Regions from separate parts of the Pseudoalteromonas sp. M58 genome, predicted to be linked through region 2. Evidence: predicted binding sites of a transcription regulator. Region 2 holds the regulator's gene; each other region holds the start of a gene.
What was found. The regulator sigma-54, encoded in region 2, starts transcription at its own class of promoters, with help from an activator protein. The targets are predictions, from matches to a motif close to GTTGGCACGNNNNTNGNNT.

Region 1: a site for sigma-54 is predicted at 2,020-2,038, ahead of AAGD16_RS06850 (EF-hand domain-containing protein). Genes of this name have one in related genera too.
Region 3: a site for sigma-54 is predicted at 1,591-1,609, ahead of fliS (flagellar export chaperone FliS). Genes of this name have one in related genera too.
Region 4: a site for sigma-54 is predicted at 1,821-1,839, ahead of fliE (flagellar hook-basal body complex protein FliE). Genes of this name have one in related genera too.

What each region holds. Positions count from the first base shown of each region.
Region 1 covers NZ_CP152390.1:1,482,912-1,487,130, reverse strand. The annotation lists gene rluB (23S rRNA pseudouridine(2605) synthase RluB) at 1-721, opposite strand, end outside; gene scpB (SMC-Scp complex subunit ScpB) at 718-1,308, opposite strand; gene AAGD16_RS06850 (EF-hand domain-containing protein) at 1,460-1,981, opposite strand; gene AAGD16_RS06845 (hypothetical protein) at 2,184-2,615, opposite strand; gene xthA (exodeoxyribonuclease III) at 2,856-3,662, shown strand; gene AAGD16_RS06835 (energy-coupling factor ABC transporter permease) at 3,668-4,219, shown strand, end outside.
Region 2 covers NZ_CP152390.1:426,587-430,805, reverse strand. The annotation lists gene lptC (LPS export ABC transporter periplasmic protein LptC) at 1-111, shown strand, start outside; gene lptA (lipopolysaccharide transport periplasmic protein LptA) at 101-640, shown strand; gene lptB (LPS export ABC transporter ATP-binding protein) at 637-1,362, shown strand; gene AAGD16_RS01975 (RNA polymerase factor sigma-54) at 1,432-2,931, shown strand; gene hpf (ribosome hibernation promoting factor) at 2,958-3,245, shown strand; gene ptsN (PTS IIA-like nitrogen regulatory protein PtsN) at 3,250-3,702, shown strand; gene rapZ (RNase adapter RapZ) at 3,722-4,219, shown strand, end outside.
Region 3 covers NZ_CP152390.1:2,422,117-2,426,335, reverse strand. The annotation lists gene fliD (flagellar filament capping protein FliD) at 1-643, shown strand, start outside; gene AAGD16_RS11255 (hypothetical protein) at 833-1,081, opposite strand; gene fliS (flagellar export chaperone FliS) at 1,156-1,551, opposite strand; gene AAGD16_RS11245 (sigma-54 dependent transcriptional regulator) at 1,919-3,355, shown strand; gene AAGD16_RS11240 (DNA-3-methyladenine glycosylase I) at 3,487-4,074, opposite strand; gene AAGD16_RS11235 (sensor histidine kinase) at 4,204-4,219, shown strand, end outside.
Region 4 covers NZ_CP152390.1:2,417,101-2,421,319, reverse strand. The annotation lists gene AAGD16_RS11235 (sensor histidine kinase) at 1-300, shown strand, start outside; gene AAGD16_RS11230 (sigma-54 dependent transcriptional regulator) at 297-1,721, shown strand; gene fliE (flagellar hook-basal body complex protein FliE) at 1,879-2,211, shown strand; gene fliF (flagellar basal-body MS-ring/collar protein FliF) at 2,232-3,947, shown strand; gene fliG (flagellar motor switch protein FliG) at 3,940-4,219, shown strand, end outside.

The DNA.
Region 1 (4,219 bases), 1.1 Mb from region 2:
AATAGTTAACCGTATCTAAATCATACTCAATCCAGCCACCTTGCGGTACACGCTTATCAAGCTCTAATTTACCGTAACGAATACGAATAAGACGTGATACTTCCACATCTTGTGATTGCCATAAACGACGCACTTCACGGTTACGACCTTCATTAAGCGTTACATTATACCAACGATTAATACCTTCACCGCCCATAGGCTTGATACCAGTGAACTTTGCGGGGCCATCTTCAAGTTCTACGCCACGCAGTAAGTTTTTCATTGTTTCGTCAGTGACTTCACCAAATACACGTGCTGAATATTCGCGTTCAACTTCATAGCTTGGGTGCATTAAGCGGTTTGCCAATTCACCGTCATTGGTAAACAGCATTAGGCCTGAGGTATTCACGTCTAATCGGCCTACTGCTATCCAGCGATCGCCATCAATACGAGGTAAGCGGTCAAAAACGGTTCTACGGCCTTCAGGGTCTTTACGCGTACTTAACTCACCCTCTGGTTTGTTATACATAATTACACGACAAATTCTGTCTGCTTTTTCTTCTATTTTAACGGTATGGCCGTCAACACGAATTAAATCGGTTTCTTCAACCCTGTCGCCTAACTTAGCTACTTTACCATTTACACTCACACGATTTGCATCAATGTATTTTTCCATTTCACGGCGTGAGCCTACACCTGCACGGGCTAGGACTTTTTGTAACTTTTCACCTTGTATACTCATTCGGATGGTTCTCTCACAGAAGGATCACTTAATAACTGGGTAATTTTACTTTGCTGTTGCTCTGGCAATGCGGGTAAATCATGAAGTCCCGTTATCGAAAAATAATCTAAAAATTGTTTAGTCGTTGCATAAAGTGCCGGTTTACCGGGTACTTCTTTATGCCCAACTACTTTAATCCACTCTCTTTCAAGCAGAGTTTTAATAATATTTGAGCCAGTTGCTACACCCCGCACTTGCTCAATTTCACCACGGGTAATGGGTTGCTTGTATGCAATTAACGACAGGGTTTCGAGTAAAGCTCTAGAGTATTTAGGGGCACGTTCTTGCCATAAATTACTCAACCATGGGCTTAAACTACTGCACGCTTGAAAACGATAGCCACTGCCTACCTCAACTAAACGTATTCCACGCGTCTGATAGTGAACTTGAATGGCCTCTACAGCATCATTAATGCGCGCCATAGAAATTGCTAAGTCGTTTAAAACCGTGTCCTTAAGATGACGTTTTGATACGGGCTTGCCTGCCACAAAAATCGCCGCTTCAATGATTTCAATTAATTGTTCATCACTAATTCGCCGACCAACCATAATCACTCTAAAGTTAATAAAAACACACAGCCATCTATTATGACAGAACAACGGCAAACTAGGAAAACATATTAATAAAATAACATTTTATAGGTATAAAAAAGCCAGTGAAAAACACTGGCTTGGTATCAAGTGTATTTAATAATGTAATTTAGCTATTTTTAAATTGCTCAAGTGCATCGTCCTCTGCAACAGAATCACCATGTTTTTGGATATAGCTATTAAACTCTTTTTTACTTACTCGTTTATCTTTATTGCTGTCCATGTAACCAAAATGATTTGAAATATCATCATCGTCAGCTTCAGAAACTGAAATAAAGCCGTTGCTATCATTATCTAAGCTTTTAAAGTCATTTTCTATTTTATCAAACTTCGCAATATCAGCCTTAAATGCAGACTCACTCACTTCACTATCTGTAGCAACTTTCCCAGCATTTAGCTGCATATAAGCATCATATTCATTACGGCTTATTTGATTATCCATATTTGTATCTATATTTGAAAAGTGCTGCCAAATACTATCATCGTCGGCTTCTGTTTTAGAAATAAAGCCATCGCTGTCGTTATCTAAGCTTGCAAAATCACTGTCGATTTTTTCTAAACCTTGATTTGAAGAACAAGCGGCTAAACTCAATGCGGCTAAAACAGTAGAAGCTATCGTTAATTTTTTCATCAGACGTATCCTTGTATTAATAAATTTCAAATCTAGTAATACAAATACGATGCCAAAAAAATAAACCATTAAAATCAAACAATTAACCAAGAGCAACTTCTATTACGATATTTAATAATGCAATTTTTGCAAGCTACTCTGGTAATTTTTGCAAAAAAAAAAGCTCGGTAAGAACCGAGCTATTTATATCTAATACGGTAATTTAGATTGCAGCGTTTTGGTAACGCTTAACAAAATCAGTAACGCTTTGGCCATTACACTTTAATGAATTTAAGTTACCAATTTGCTTACGTACTGGTTGTAGGCCTTGCTTTAATGCAGTCATACATAACTGTGTTTCTTGGTGTGAATCTTTTGCAAATACTTCTACTTTAGACACAACTGATTGCGTTGCTGCTTCTTTTTTTGCAATGTCACGGATGTCTTGACCGTTACATAGGATACTTTTTGAATAACGCGATAAATATACACCGTGCTTTGCTGCCATTTTACGAGCAGCCGAAAACCCCTCATTGGCGCTTACAACACATAAATTAGACTCTAATTTGTTGTCTTGGCTGTAATACGTATTGCTTTGCGCAGTAGCAGTTACAGAAACAAAAAGAGAGGCGGCTAAAAGTAATTGAGTTTTCATCAGGTGGTCCTATTTGAACGAGTTAAACAAACGATTTTTGCGCATTATATAGACAACTTTTAACATATCAATTGAATATTTTATTTATTTTATTATTTAATATTGCATTTACAATGTTTAAACATTAAGCAAAAATTGATCAACATTTGTGCAGCTATTTTCTCGTTTCAATCATGTTATGTCGCTCCAAATACTGATACAATTTGGCTAACAATGAAAATAAATTTGAAGGTAAACTTTATGAAAGTGATTTCTTTTAATATCAATGGTCTGCGTGCTCGCCTACATCAGTTACAAGCTATTATTGATAAACACCAGCCAGATATTATTGGTCTTCAAGAGATAAAAGTGCACGATGAAGCATTTCCGCTAGACGATGTACAAAAAATGGGTTACCACGTTTATTTTCATGGACAAAAAGCGCATTACGGTGTGGCAATGTTATGCAAAAAAGAGCCTAAGTCGGTATTAAAAGGCTTTTCCACCGACACAGATGAGTCGCAAAAGCGAATGATCAGCGTTACCGTAGAGCAAGAAAATGGCCGTGACCTACATGTCATGAATGGCTACTTCCCGCAAGGCGATAATATCAACCACGAAACTAAATTCCCTTATAAACGTCAATTTTATCAAGACTTAATGACTCACCTAAATAGTCATTACACGCCTGATCAAGATGTAATTGTAATGGGCGATATTAATATCTCTCCAACCGATTTAGATATTGGTATTGGTGAGGTAAACGCAAAACGCTGGTTAAAAACCGGAAAATGTTCATTTCAACCCGTTGAGCGTGAATGGCTAGCAACGTTATTAAACTGGGGCTTTAAAGACACCTTTAGGGAGCAAAACCCAGAAACTAACGATCAATACTCATGGTTTGACTACCGCTCTAAGGGTTTTGTTGATAATCGTGGACTAAGGATTGATGTGGTTCTGGCAACGCATGACTTAGCAGCTCGCTGTATCGACACCGGTATAGATTACGAATTACGTGCTATCGACAAGCCTTCAGATCATGCCCCTATTTGGTCTGAGTTTAATTAACGATTATGCTAAGCGTGCAATTACAGGCATTACTGTGGATTGGTGTTATTGTTATTGGCTTTTTAAGTGTTAATAAATCAACATACGCCAATTTATTTAATACGCCAGCAAGGCAAACCGGTGTGTTTGCCTGCGCGCTGGTGCTCGCTTTACTATGGCGTATAAAAGCCGGTATTTTACCTGGTCTTGATCTTCATATACTGGGCATTACTGCTGTTACGCTGATTTTAGGCTGGCGTCTGGCTATTTTAAGTTGTGTATTAGCAACAGCCCTGCTAACTGCTTTTGGACAAATAGCATTCGAGCTGATTGCGGTAAAATTACTAATAAGTGCGTTTATTCCAGTATTATTAAGCTACTTTGTATTTATGCTTTGTTACCACTACTTAGCGCGGCACTTTTTTATCTATATATTTGTTTGTAGCTTTTTAACGGCTGGTGTCGTTGCTTGCGTTAACATTATACTCGGGGGTGTTTTTTATTACGCAATTGGCGAATATAATTGGCATCAGCTAACAGAAAACTACATTTATCTCAGTCCTATTTTAGCGTTTCCT
Region 2 (4,219 bases):
GTTATTACAGGACCTAATTTAAAAATCACAGGTAAAGGCCTTGAGGCCGATTTAAAAACCGAGGTGATTAAACTTATTAACCATACGCGAACCCTATATTATGACCAATAACCTATTTAAAATTTTAATTTTTCCCTCACTATTAATTGCTTTTAACAGTAATGGCGCTGAACCTGCTGAAGCCCCCGCTGCTAATCAAATTTCAATTAGTGCAGATAAGCAAGAAGGTCAATTAAAAGAAAACGTAGGCATTTTTGAGAAAAATGTTGAAATTATTCATGGTAATCGCCGTATCACAGCTGACCGTTTAGAAGTGCATAAACGCGATGAGCTAGGCGATAACAAACAGTTATTAATTGCCACAGGCAGCCCTGCATATTTTGAAGAAACCCAAGCTGATGGCACCATAATGAGCGCCAGTGCTAATGAAGTGCGTTACGATGTGTCGCTGCGTTTTTTAACCTTAATCGGCGATGCAAGCATTGCTCAAGCAGGTCAACAAATAACAGCTAAAAGTATCACTTACGATATCGAGCAGCAGTTAATTAGCGCAGAAAAAGACGAAAACTCAACAGACCGTGTACACACTATTTTAGTGCCTGTTGAAAATAAAAAAGAAGATGATAAAGGCCAACCATGAGCACATTAAAAGCAGAGCTATTAGCTAAAAGCTATAAAGGTCGTGAAGTTGTAAAAAACGTTGGCCTAGAGGTTGAAGCTGGCAGTATTGTGGGGTTACTTGGCCCTAATGGTGCAGGTAAAACCACCACCTTTTATATGATTGTAGGCCTTGTCCCTAGCGATAAAGGCAAAATATCAATTGATGATAAAGATATTACTTTATTACCGATGCACAGCCGAGCGCGTTTAGGGATTGGTTATTTACCGCAAGAGTCGTCTATTTTTAGAAAGCTGACTGTTTATCAAAACTTAATGGCTATCTTAGAAACACGTAAAGAATTAAATAAACAACAACGCGAAGATACCTTAAATAATTTACTTGATGAATTTAGCATTCAGCATATCCGCGATAGTCAAGGTATGGCTTTATCAGGTGGTGAACGTCGCCGCGTTGAAATTGCTCGCGCGTTAGCAGCAAACCCTAAATTTATCCTTTTAGACGAACCCTTTGCGGGGGTTGATCCTATCTCAGTATTAGATATTAAAAAGATTATAGAGCATCTTAAAAACCGAGGAATTGGCGTACTTATCACAGATCACAACGTACGCGAAACTCTTGATGTTTGTGAAAAAGCCTACATAGTTTCTCATGGAGAGTTAATTGCATCAGGCACTCCAGAATATGTATTAAACGATAAAACAGTACGCGATGTTTATTTAGGCGAGCAGTTCAAGCTCTAATATGTGTGTTATTACACTAAGCATCTGCTAATATTAATTATAATAATTTAAAAGGATTGTTAGAGATACATGAGGCAATCATTACAGCTGCGCATGGGCCAGCAACTTACAATGACTCCACAGTTGCAACAAGCAATTCGCTTATTGCAACTCAGTACATTGGATCTCCAGCAAGAAATTCAAGAAGCGCTCGATAGCAACCCCTTGCTTGAAGTTGAAGAACACGATTACAGCGAAGACACTGCAGGTAAAAACGAACAAAAAGCCGATAACGATGACATAACGCTAAGTGCCTCAGCTGACGATAAACCTAGCGAGTATGAGCAAGATAGCGGCGAAGCAATGACCAAAGACACTATTAGCGATGATATGGCTATGGATGTTACTTGGGATGAATATATGAGCGCTGCGCCTGCCTCTTCATCGGGCCCAATGCCAGAAGATGAATCTATTTATCAAGGCTCTTCGACTGAAACGCTGCATGAGTATTTAATGTGGCAACTTCAACTGACGCCGTTTAGTCCTACCGATGAAGCGATAGCTATTGCAATTGTAGAAGCTGTAGACGACTCAGGGATTCTAACCCTTAGCTGTGAAGAAATATTAGAAAGCTTTAACCAAGAAAACGACGGCGAAGATGAAGTTGAACTTGACGAAATAGAAGCGGTACTAAAGCGTATTCAACTATTTGATCCAGTGGGAATAGCCGCGCGTAGTTTACAAGAGTGCTTGTGTATTCAGCTAAATCAATTTGATAAAGACACACCTTTTTTAAACGAAACAAAAATGATCTTAACCGATCATATTGATTTACTTGCTGCACGTGACTATCGCACGTTAATGAAAAAAACAAAGCTTAAAGAAGATGAGCTAAAAGAAATCATGACGTTGATTCATACGCTCAGCCCAAAACCGGCAGACACTATTGTCAGAGAAGAGTCTGAATACGTTATTCCTGATGTGTCGGTTAAAAAAGTTAAAGGTCGTTGGGTAGTTGAATTAAACCCAGATAGCATGCCTAAGATCAGAGTAAATAGCCAATATGCAGCTATGTCGCGTACGGTTAAATCAAGTGGTGATAGCCAGTTTATTCGCTCGCACTTACAAGAGGCTAAATGGTTTATAAAAAGCTTAGAAAGTAGAAATGACACGCTACTTAAAGTAACCAACTGTATTGTGCAGCAGCAACAGGCCTTTTTTGAACACGGTCCTGAGGCTATGAAGCCTATGGTGCTTAACGATGTGGCTGAAATGGTGGAAATGCATGAGTCGACTATATCGCGTGTTACTACGCAAAAATACATGCATACACCACGTGGCATTTTTGAGCTTAAATATTTCTTTTCAAGCCATGTAAGTACTGAAAATGGTGGCGAATGTTCATCAACAGCAATACGTGCATTAATTAAAAAATTAATCGCTGCAGAAAACTCAGCTAAACCATTGAGTGATAGTAAAATTGCAGATATATTGGCAGAGCAAGGAATTAAAGTAGCGAGGAGAACCATTGCAAAATATCGCGAATCTCTAGCTATTCCCCCGTCTAATCAACGTAAAAGTTTGATTTAAGGCGTACAACAAAGAGGAAAATGTTTATGCAACTGAATTTAACTGGTCGCCATGTAGATATTACCGACTCGCTTAGAGACTACGTAAATAGTAAATTTTCGAAGTTACAGAGGCACACTGATCACATAACGAATGTGCACGTTATTCTCGATGTAGAAAAACTAAACCAAAAAGCTGAAGCAACCGTTCATGTTAGTGGCGCTGAGATTTTTGCCTCTACTGAGCATCAAGATATGTATGCCGCTATAGACTCGCTCATTGACAAGCTAGATCGTCAAGTAATTAAACACAAAGAGAAACTTGCTCGACACTAACACTATGAAACTAAGCTCACTTATCTGTCAGGACTGCAGTAAAGCTGCGGTCCTTTTTAATAGTAAAAAAAGAATTTTAGAATTTATCAGTGAATTGGCTCACAATAAGCTGCCCTATTTAACACAACAAGATATTCTTAATGCATTAACTGCAAGAGAAAAGCTAGGAAGTACAGGCATTGGTCGAGGCATTGCTATTCCACATGGTCGCATGAGTGGTGCTCAAGAGCCCCTAGCTTTGATTTTAGTGAGCGAAACAGCTATTAATTTTGATGCGATTGATAACCGACCGGTTGACATTTTTGTCGCGTTAATTGTTCCCGATGGCGATAATCAGCAGCATTTGAAGACGCTAGCCACGATTGCTGATAAGCTCAATGATAAAGAATTTTGTAAACAGTTACGCGCCGCCAAATCGGATAGCGAACTGTATCAGGTTATCGTCAGTCAATCGTAGTAATAAAGAAAGGTGATAAATGGAATTAATAATTATAAGCGGTCGTTCAGGGTCAGGTAAATCTGTGGCGTTACGCGTTGTGGAAGACTTAGGTTATTATTGTGTAGACAATATTCCTCTTAATTTATTACCATCATTAGTGCGCAGTGTTTCCGACAGTTATAATAAAATTGCCGTGAGTGTTGATGTACGTAACCTACCTAAAGAGCAACAGCAGTTTAATGAAATCATTGAATATTTACCTGGTTTTACTAAACCAACGGTATTTTATTTAGACAGTGACGATCAAACATTAATAAAACGTTTTTCAGAAACGCGACGTCTCCACCCTTTATCTATTGATTCTTTGCCGCTTGATTTAGCCATAAAAAAAGAAAAACAACTACTTGATGTATTGATTAACCGTGCTGATTATATGATTGATACCACAGATTTAAGTGTGCATCAGCTTGCTGAGTCTATTCGTGAAAAAATACTCGGAAAAAAAGATAAACAACTGATCATTACCTTTGAGTCA
Region 3 (4,219 bases), 1.4 Mb from region 2:
GCACAACGCAGATGATGATTTAAGTAAAGCAACGATAACAGAAAACAATAACAATATTGCGGCTGGATTAAAATCGTTTGTAGAAAAGTTTAATGCGTTTATTGATTTATCAAATCAGTTAGGTCGATCTAGCGCTGAAGAGGGCGTTGGTGCACTTGCGGGTGATTCATTACTTAGAGGTTCAGTAAACCAAGTACGCTCGATGTTAACATCTGAATTTAGCACGGGTAATGGTAATACCGACTTTTTAGCTAACTTTGGTATTAGAACTGAGCGCTCAGGTAAGTTAAGTATTGATTCTGATGCACTTAAAGCTGCGGTAGAAAGTGATCCACAAGCTATCCAAACGTTTTTTGTTGGCGAAAATGACGGTGATGGTTTTGTTGGCCAGTTAGATACTGTTATTAAAGGTTATACGGCCTCTGATGGTATTATTAGCTCTCGTATAGAAGGTCGCGAATCACAAATTTCTAAACTAGAAACTGACGTAGAAAAGTTTAATACCCGTATGGCTAAATATGAAGAGCGATTATATAGCCAGTACAACGCAATGGATTTGCTCGTTGCTAACCTAAACTCGACAGGGAGTTACTTGCAACAGCAATTAGCTAACCTACCTGGTGTGGTTAAAAAGTCTAGCTAAACAATTAACCTTGTTTAGCAAATAAAGCCTGGCTTATGAGTCAGGTTTTTTTATGTTTGTTCGATTGTTAGTAACTAACTGTGTTGTTTTATAGTGAGGTTTGAGGAAATAAAAATACAGAGTGAAAAATCTGCTTAATCACTCTGTAAAGGGGAATAAAATAGGGGGGAGCTAAAGTAAATAATATTTTTAAATATTAGATTTATACTTATTCACCGCGCCTTTGCTTTTTTGTTTCTTTATAATTTCTATCGCTAGCTTTTGTTTTTCGCTATCAAATAGTGTTGAAAGCTGTGCCACAAATGCGATTAAAAACTCAAGCTCAGATTCAGAATAAAAACCGTCGTCATGCTTTAAAGATTCATTCATGTAACTGTCTAACCGGCTATGAATATTCAGTGCTTGCTCAATATCCCAATCCTGAGAGTCAGTAATCAAACTAACCAGCTCATTGCAGTAGTCTCTGGTCTTACTATCAGTAATTTGTGAGCTCGTAACCTGCTTCAAAGTCATTACAGTTGTGGTTCTCTTTGTTCGAATGGAATTGCTTCCCAGCCTGACTTAATCTCTTTAATTAAGGTAATTACTTCATCAATTTTATCAATGTTGTTTTCAAGGTTTGCAGTTAATAAGCAACGCTGACAGTAATCGTACAAAGAGTCTAAGTTAGTTGATACTTCATTATTGTCTTCAAAATTTAACACTTGCTGCAACGCACCAAGTAGCACAATACAATCAGAGATTGCGTTGCCTTTTTTTTCTAACTCTTTACGTTCAATAAATCCTTTTGCAGCAGAGAGCTTGCCAACAATATTAACAAATACCAGTTTAACTTGGTCGTAAGGCGTCATTTCTTTAACACTGCTAACTGTTATTTGACGGTATTTATTGATTGATGCATGAGCCATAGGTAATTCCTCAAATTTTAATTACATGTTCAGAACTCTAAGCAAGTTTAGTTCCAACATAAGTTTGACTATTACTTTATCGGCAAAAACAGTCGCACCTTTAAATAATAATAGCAGTTTTTATGAGTTTTTTCTGTGTGAAATCGTATCATTGAAAATCGCATTATATGTCGTTTAATTCATCCTAAGTATGTATGTCACTAAAACTACCCAGGCAATTAATAGTTATAAAGTATTGACTTTGTGCGGCCAGTGTCTGTTTTTTGGCGTTAATGTCAAAAAATCGCCGCTATTGCTTGCATCCAAACCCAACTGGCTTACAATTTGATTAATAAAATAAATTAGTGAAATAAATGGCTCGCTAAAGATGATCTTAATTTTAGATAATAATAACAATCGCTCTATTGGATTATACGCATCGCTTACTTTTATTGGTGAGGCGGTACAGTTGCAAACAGAAGCTGACTTTGAACAGGCATGCAGCCACTATCAAAACAAAGAATGTATTGTGGTATTAGGTGCTTTGCAGTCTTTAGATCACGAAAGTTTAATTAAACGATACCCAACATTTCCTTTTTTACTCATTGGTGAAACGCTTAAACCTTTGTTGAGTTTGGCTAATGTTGTGGGGTTGATATGTGAGCCATTTACTCATGAAATAACCACACAGCTGTTACACGACTGTCAGCAATATCAGCGCATGTTGCCGCATGAACATAAAAATAATAAAGAGAAAAGCACCTTTGATGGTCTTGTTGGTGAAACCAAAGCGGTAAAAGATTTACGCTTTTTAATCACGCAGGTTGCAAAAACCGATGCCAATGTACTTATTTTGGGTGAGTCGGGCACAGGTAAAGAAGTGGTCGCCCGTAACGTGCATTTGCTTTCTAAACGTAATAAAGGCCCTTTTGTTCCGGTAAACTGTGGGGCTATTCCTGCTGAGCTATTAGAAAGTGAACTATTTGGTCATGAAAAAGGCGCGTTTACTGGGGCTATTTCAGCACGAAAAGGCCGTTTTGAGTTAGCGCAAGGTGGCACGCTATTTTTAGATGAAATAGGGGATATGCCACTGCAAATGCAGGTTAAGCTATTGCGAGTACTACAAGAGCGTAGCTATGAGCGCGTTGGCGGTACCAAAGCGATTCAAGCCGATGTACGTGTTATTGCTGCAACCCACCGTGACCTTGAAAACATGATTGAAAAAGGTTCATTCCGAGAGGATTTATATTACCGCTTAAATGTTTTTCCTATTGAGAGCCCATCTCTTGCTCAACGTGCGGAAGACATCCCTTTGCTACTTAAAGAGCTTATGCGCCGTGTAAATGAACAAAGCGGTACTACGGCTAAGTTTACAGAGCGTGCTATTGATAGTTTAAAAGAACATTCTTGGCCGGGTAATATTCGTGAGCTGGCGAACCTTGTTGAACGAATGGTTATTATGTTTCCAGATAAGGTGGTGGATGTTCCTGATTTACCCAATAAATACCGCTACATTGAAGTTGAAGCCTATGAGCCACAGTACCCAGAAGAGCTGATGGAGCGTGATGCCTTTAATGATATTTTTAGTGGCGGATTTAGCGAAGATGAAATAGATCTAGAAGATGATTTTGTTCAGGCTGCACCTGGTTTATTGCCCGATGAAGGTATTGAGCTCAAAGAGTACTTAGCTGAGCTTGAAATTAACTTAATCACCCAGGCATTAGAGCGCTTTGATTACGTTGTTGCCCGTGCTGCTGAAGTGCTAGGTGTAAGGCGAACCACACTGGTCGAAAAAATGAAAAAATATAACTTGTCTAGGGATTAAGAGCAAAGTGCAGGTGTTATATTTTAGGTTTTAGGTTAGAAAAACTAAACACCGCGTTTAATGCAAACTCGGCGCTATACTTGTCAGCGGGTTAACCCCGCGTCTCGTAACCCGTAACCCGTAACCCCCACCTAGCCTAGCTTTTTAACTTCTTCTTTTCTAAAGCAATTATTACTATGATCGTTAACCATTCCACAGGCCTGCATGTAGGCATACACTGTGGTTGGGCCTAAAAACTTAAAACCGCGCTTTTTTAAATCTTTTGCAAATAACGTTGATGCTTCAGTAACTGCAGGGTAATCCGCAAGCGTCTCTAAATCGTTTACCTGAGGTTTATTGCCAACAAACCGCCACTGGTAATCACTAAAGCTGCCAAACTCTTTTTGAATAGCAATGAAGCACTTTGCATTATTAATTGTTGCGGCTATTTTTAAGCGATTGCGAACAATTCCCTCATTTTGCATTAATTTTTCTAGGTCCTGCTCAGTAAAGGCCGCTACTTTATTTACGTCAAAGTTTGCAAAGGCGTTTTTATAATTAGCGCGCTTTTTTAATATGGTGTACCAACTTAATCCTGCTTGTGCCGATTCTAACGTTAAAAACTCAAAAAGTAGGTGATCGTCATACACAGGTACGCCCCATTCATGGTCATGGTAATCCACGTAGTCGGGCTTTGAGGTATCTAACCATGGGCAGCGGCACTGAGTCTCTTTATTCATGCTTATTCCTTAGCGCGTCATTTTTACGGCACGTATTTTAACTATTTAAATTGTTGATATTATTATGAAATAATTTTGGTACATATTGTGCATTAGCCAGTGTATCTACATTATTTTAGAGAGTTGATTATGGCCCTTGCAAGTG
Region 4 (4,219 bases), 1.4 Mb from region 2:
GTCATTGGCAGTGGTGCACAAGTACATCTTAGTGCTTTGCGTGATATGCAAGCCCCTGATTATGTCCGCATTAGTGTTAGTGATAATGGCCCTGGGCTTGATTTAGCACAAACTGAAAAAATATTTGAACCCTTTTATACCACTAAAAGCCAAGGTACTGGTTTAGGACTTGCCGTTGTAAGTTCAGTGGCCAGTGCACATCAGGGACGTGTTGAAGCAAACAACAATCCACAAGGGGGAGCAATTTTTAGTATGTTGCTACCTATTAGTGTCACATCTAAATTAGGGGAGTCACAATGAGTAACACTATTTTAGTTGTAGAAGATGACGCCGGACTTCGTGAAGCATTAATTGATACGCTTGAAATGTCAGGTATAGCCTGTATGGCCGCCAATAGTGCCGAGCAAGCCATGGTGCTACTAAAAAAAGAAGTATTTTCATTGGTGGTCAGTGATGTACAAATGGGCGCAATGAGCGGCTTGGATTTATTACGTAGTATTAAATTAAATTACCCTGATTTACCCGTACTAATGATGACGGCCTATGCCACTATTGATGATGCTGTAGAGGCTATGCGTTTAGGCGCGATTGATTATATGGCTAAGCCATTTGCACCAGAAGTGCTATTGAATATGGTGAGTCGTTACTTACCAGAAAAAGAAAAAGAAACAGACGGGCCCATTGTCGCCGACCCTAGTAGTATTCAATTACTCGAACTTGCTAATAAAGTTGCTCGATCAGATGCCAGTGTGATGGTGCTTGGGCCAAGTGGCTCTGGTAAAGAAGTACTGGCGCGTTATATTCATGACAAATCAAAACGCTGTAATGAACCGTTTGTTGCGATTAACTGTGCTGCTATTCCTGAAAATATGCTCGAAGCCACTTTATTTGGTTATGAGAAAGGCGCGTTTACCGGTGCTATTCAAGCTTGCCCTGGTAAGTTTGAACAAGCACAGGGCGGTACTATTTTACTTGATGAAATCACCGAAATGGATTTAGGCCTGCAAGCCAAGCTGTTACGTGTACTTCAAGAGCGTGAAGTTGAGCGTTTAGGTGGTCGTAAAACCATTGCACTAGATGTACGTGTGCTTGCCACAAGTAACCGAGAGTTAAAAGAAGCGGTTGCTGATAACCAGTTCCGTGAAGATTTATACTATCGACTCAATGTTTTCCCACTGCTGTGGCGACCACTGTGTGAGCGCCCAGGGGACATTATTGTGCTGGCTAAACATTTGATTGAACGTCACTTAAGTAAAAGCAAAGAGCCAATGGCGTATTTAGATAGCAGTGCAGAGCAAAAACTGCTTAGCCATAGCTGGCCCGGTAACGTACGCGAACTAGATAACGTTATCCAGCGAGCATTAATTTTACGCAGTGGAAATAGTATTGATGAGCATGCTATTTTTATCGAAAATCTAGCCCCAACGCATTTTGTGGCAGAAACTAAAGCTGACATTGAACCTGTAAAAAGTAGTCTCAGTAACGCTTATTATGATGAAAAAGCAGCGCCTGCAGATGAGCAAAAAAATGATTTGTTAGCCGTCGATACTGGTAGTTACAAAGATGAGCTTAAAGATAAAGAACATCGTATTATTTTAGAAACCTTGGCACGCTGCCAAGGAAAACGTAAAGAGGTCGCCGAAACCTTAGGTATTAGCCCGCGTACTTTACGCTACAAATTAGCACAAATGCGTGATTTAGGTATTTCCCTCCCAGCATAACCCCCATAAGCCCTAAGTTCAATCACTTGAATTTAGGGCTGTCAAAACTCTGACTGCTTAATTATTTTACTTAAAGCGTTGTTTTAATTGGTTTTAATTTTTGGCATGTTTTGTGCTTTATTCTCTTTAAGAGTTTACTGCATTATCAGAGACAATTATGAAAATTCAAAACAGTGCTTTATTTCAAGAAATGCAATCAATGGCTGCGGAGGCCACACGTAGTAATCAAGTTAATAACTTGCCAACGCAAGTGCAATCAACCTCTACAGCACAGTTTGGTGACATGTTGAGTAATGCCCTTAATACAGTGCATGAACTTCAGCAAGACACAGGGCAAAAAGTAAAAGCGGTAGAGAATGGCGACAGAAGCGTATCACTTGCCGAGGCTATGATTGCTTCGCAAAAGTCTTCTGTGGCATTTGAAGCTACGGTACAGGTTCGTAATAAGCTTGTTGAGTCTTATAAAGAAATTATGAACATGCCTGTTTAACTAGGTAGTGGAGAATTATTGTGGCGCAATCTAATCAATCTACAGATCTGGCACTTGCTGATGGCATGATGGAGCAAAGTGAAAACGAAGATCAACAAGAGCAAAAATCAGGCTATTTCAGTGCCCTTGGCGGTGTTGATGTTTTACGTCAAATTACCCTGATTGTTGCATTAGCTATTTGTTTAGCCATTGCTATTTTCGTTATTATTTGGGCTCGTCAGCCAGATATGCGCCCTTTAGGTAAAATGCAAACTGAAGAGTTAATAGAAACACTCGACTTTTTAGATGCACAAAAAATTGACTACCAACTTGATGGCAATGTGGTCTCGGTGGATGAAACTGAATATCAAAATATCAAGTTATTGATGACCCGTGAAGGTTTAGATCAAGGGCCTACATCAGGTAGCGACATTATTATGCAAGACATGGGGTTTGGGGTAAGCCAACGTTTAGAGCGTGAGCGCCTTAAACATGGCCGTGAGCAACAACTTGCCCGTACTATAGAAGAGCTAAATAATGTTACTCGCGCCAAAGTATTGTTAGCGATTCCCAAAGAAAATGTGTTTGCCCGTAGAGAGAAAAAACCCTCTGCAACTGTTGTACTTACTCTTAAACGCGGTCGCTCTCTAGATGGCGAAGAAGTTGACTCGGTTGTTGATATGATAGCTTCAGCGGTACAAGGGCTTGAGCCTTCGCGCGTTACTGTGACCGATCAAAATGGTCGTTTATTAAATTCAGGCTCGCAAACCTCTTTAGCTGCACGCTCACGTAAAGAATACGATATAGAACGTAAACGTGAGCAAGAATACCTAGAAAAAATCGACAGTATTTTGATCCCCGTGGTTGGATTAGGTAATTACACCGCACAAGTAGATTTAAGTATGGACTTTAGTGCGGTAGAAGAAACACAAAAACGTTACAACCCAGATTTACCTGCGGTAAGAAGTGAAACGACCTTTGAAGAAAATAATATTGGTGGCCTAGCGGTTGGTATTCCAGGCGCGCTGACTAATCAGCCACCAGTTAACTCAACTATTCCTGAAGATGCGATGGCGGGCGGTGCAGGCACTGGAACCTCACCGAGTAGAACTCACAAAGAAGCCACTCGTAACTATGAACTCGATACCACTATTTCACATAAGCGTCAGCAAACTGGAGTGATCCGCAGAATAAGCGTCTCTGTTGCGGTTGATTACCTGCCTACGGTGGGTGAAAATGGTGAAACAACTATGACGCCACGCTCGGTTGAAGCCCTGTCAAATATTCGTCGCTTGTTACAAGGTGGCGTAGGCTTTGATATGCAACGTGGCGATGCACTTGAAGTAGTGACCGTACCATTTGTTCGTGAAGACTCAGCGCTTGATTTTGAGTTGCCTTTATGGGAACAAGATTGGTTTATGAAAATGATGCGCTTAGTATTAGGTGCACTGGTTATTATTGTACTGATTTTAGCTGTCGTTAAACCTATGCTTAAACGCTTAATCTACCCAGATAATACACTTGAAGAATACGATGAAGATTCTCTTAGTTCAGGTGTTGATCTTGGTGACAGCACATTAGATATGCTAAATAATGACTTTGATTCTGCTTCTGTTGGCTTCTCAAGCGATGGTACACTACGCTTACCAGACCTACACGGCGACGAAGACTTACTCAAAGCGGTTCGTGCCCTTGTAGCCAATGAACCAGAACTATCATCACAAGTAGTGAAAGCGTGGTTAACAGAAGATGACTGATCAAGAACAAAAACAACTACCTCAAGCGTTTGATGTTGATAAACTTGATGGTGTAGATAAAGCGGCAATATTATTGCTGAGCTTAACTGAAGAAGATGCAGCGCAAATCCTCAAGCACTTAGAGCCAAAACAAGTGCAAAAGGTCGGTATGGCCATGGCGGCAATCGATGATTTGTCGCAAGCTAAAATTAGCGCGGTTCATAATTTGTTTATTGAACAAATTCAAAGCTTTAGTACGATTGGTTTTCAGTCTGAAGACTTCATCAAAAAAG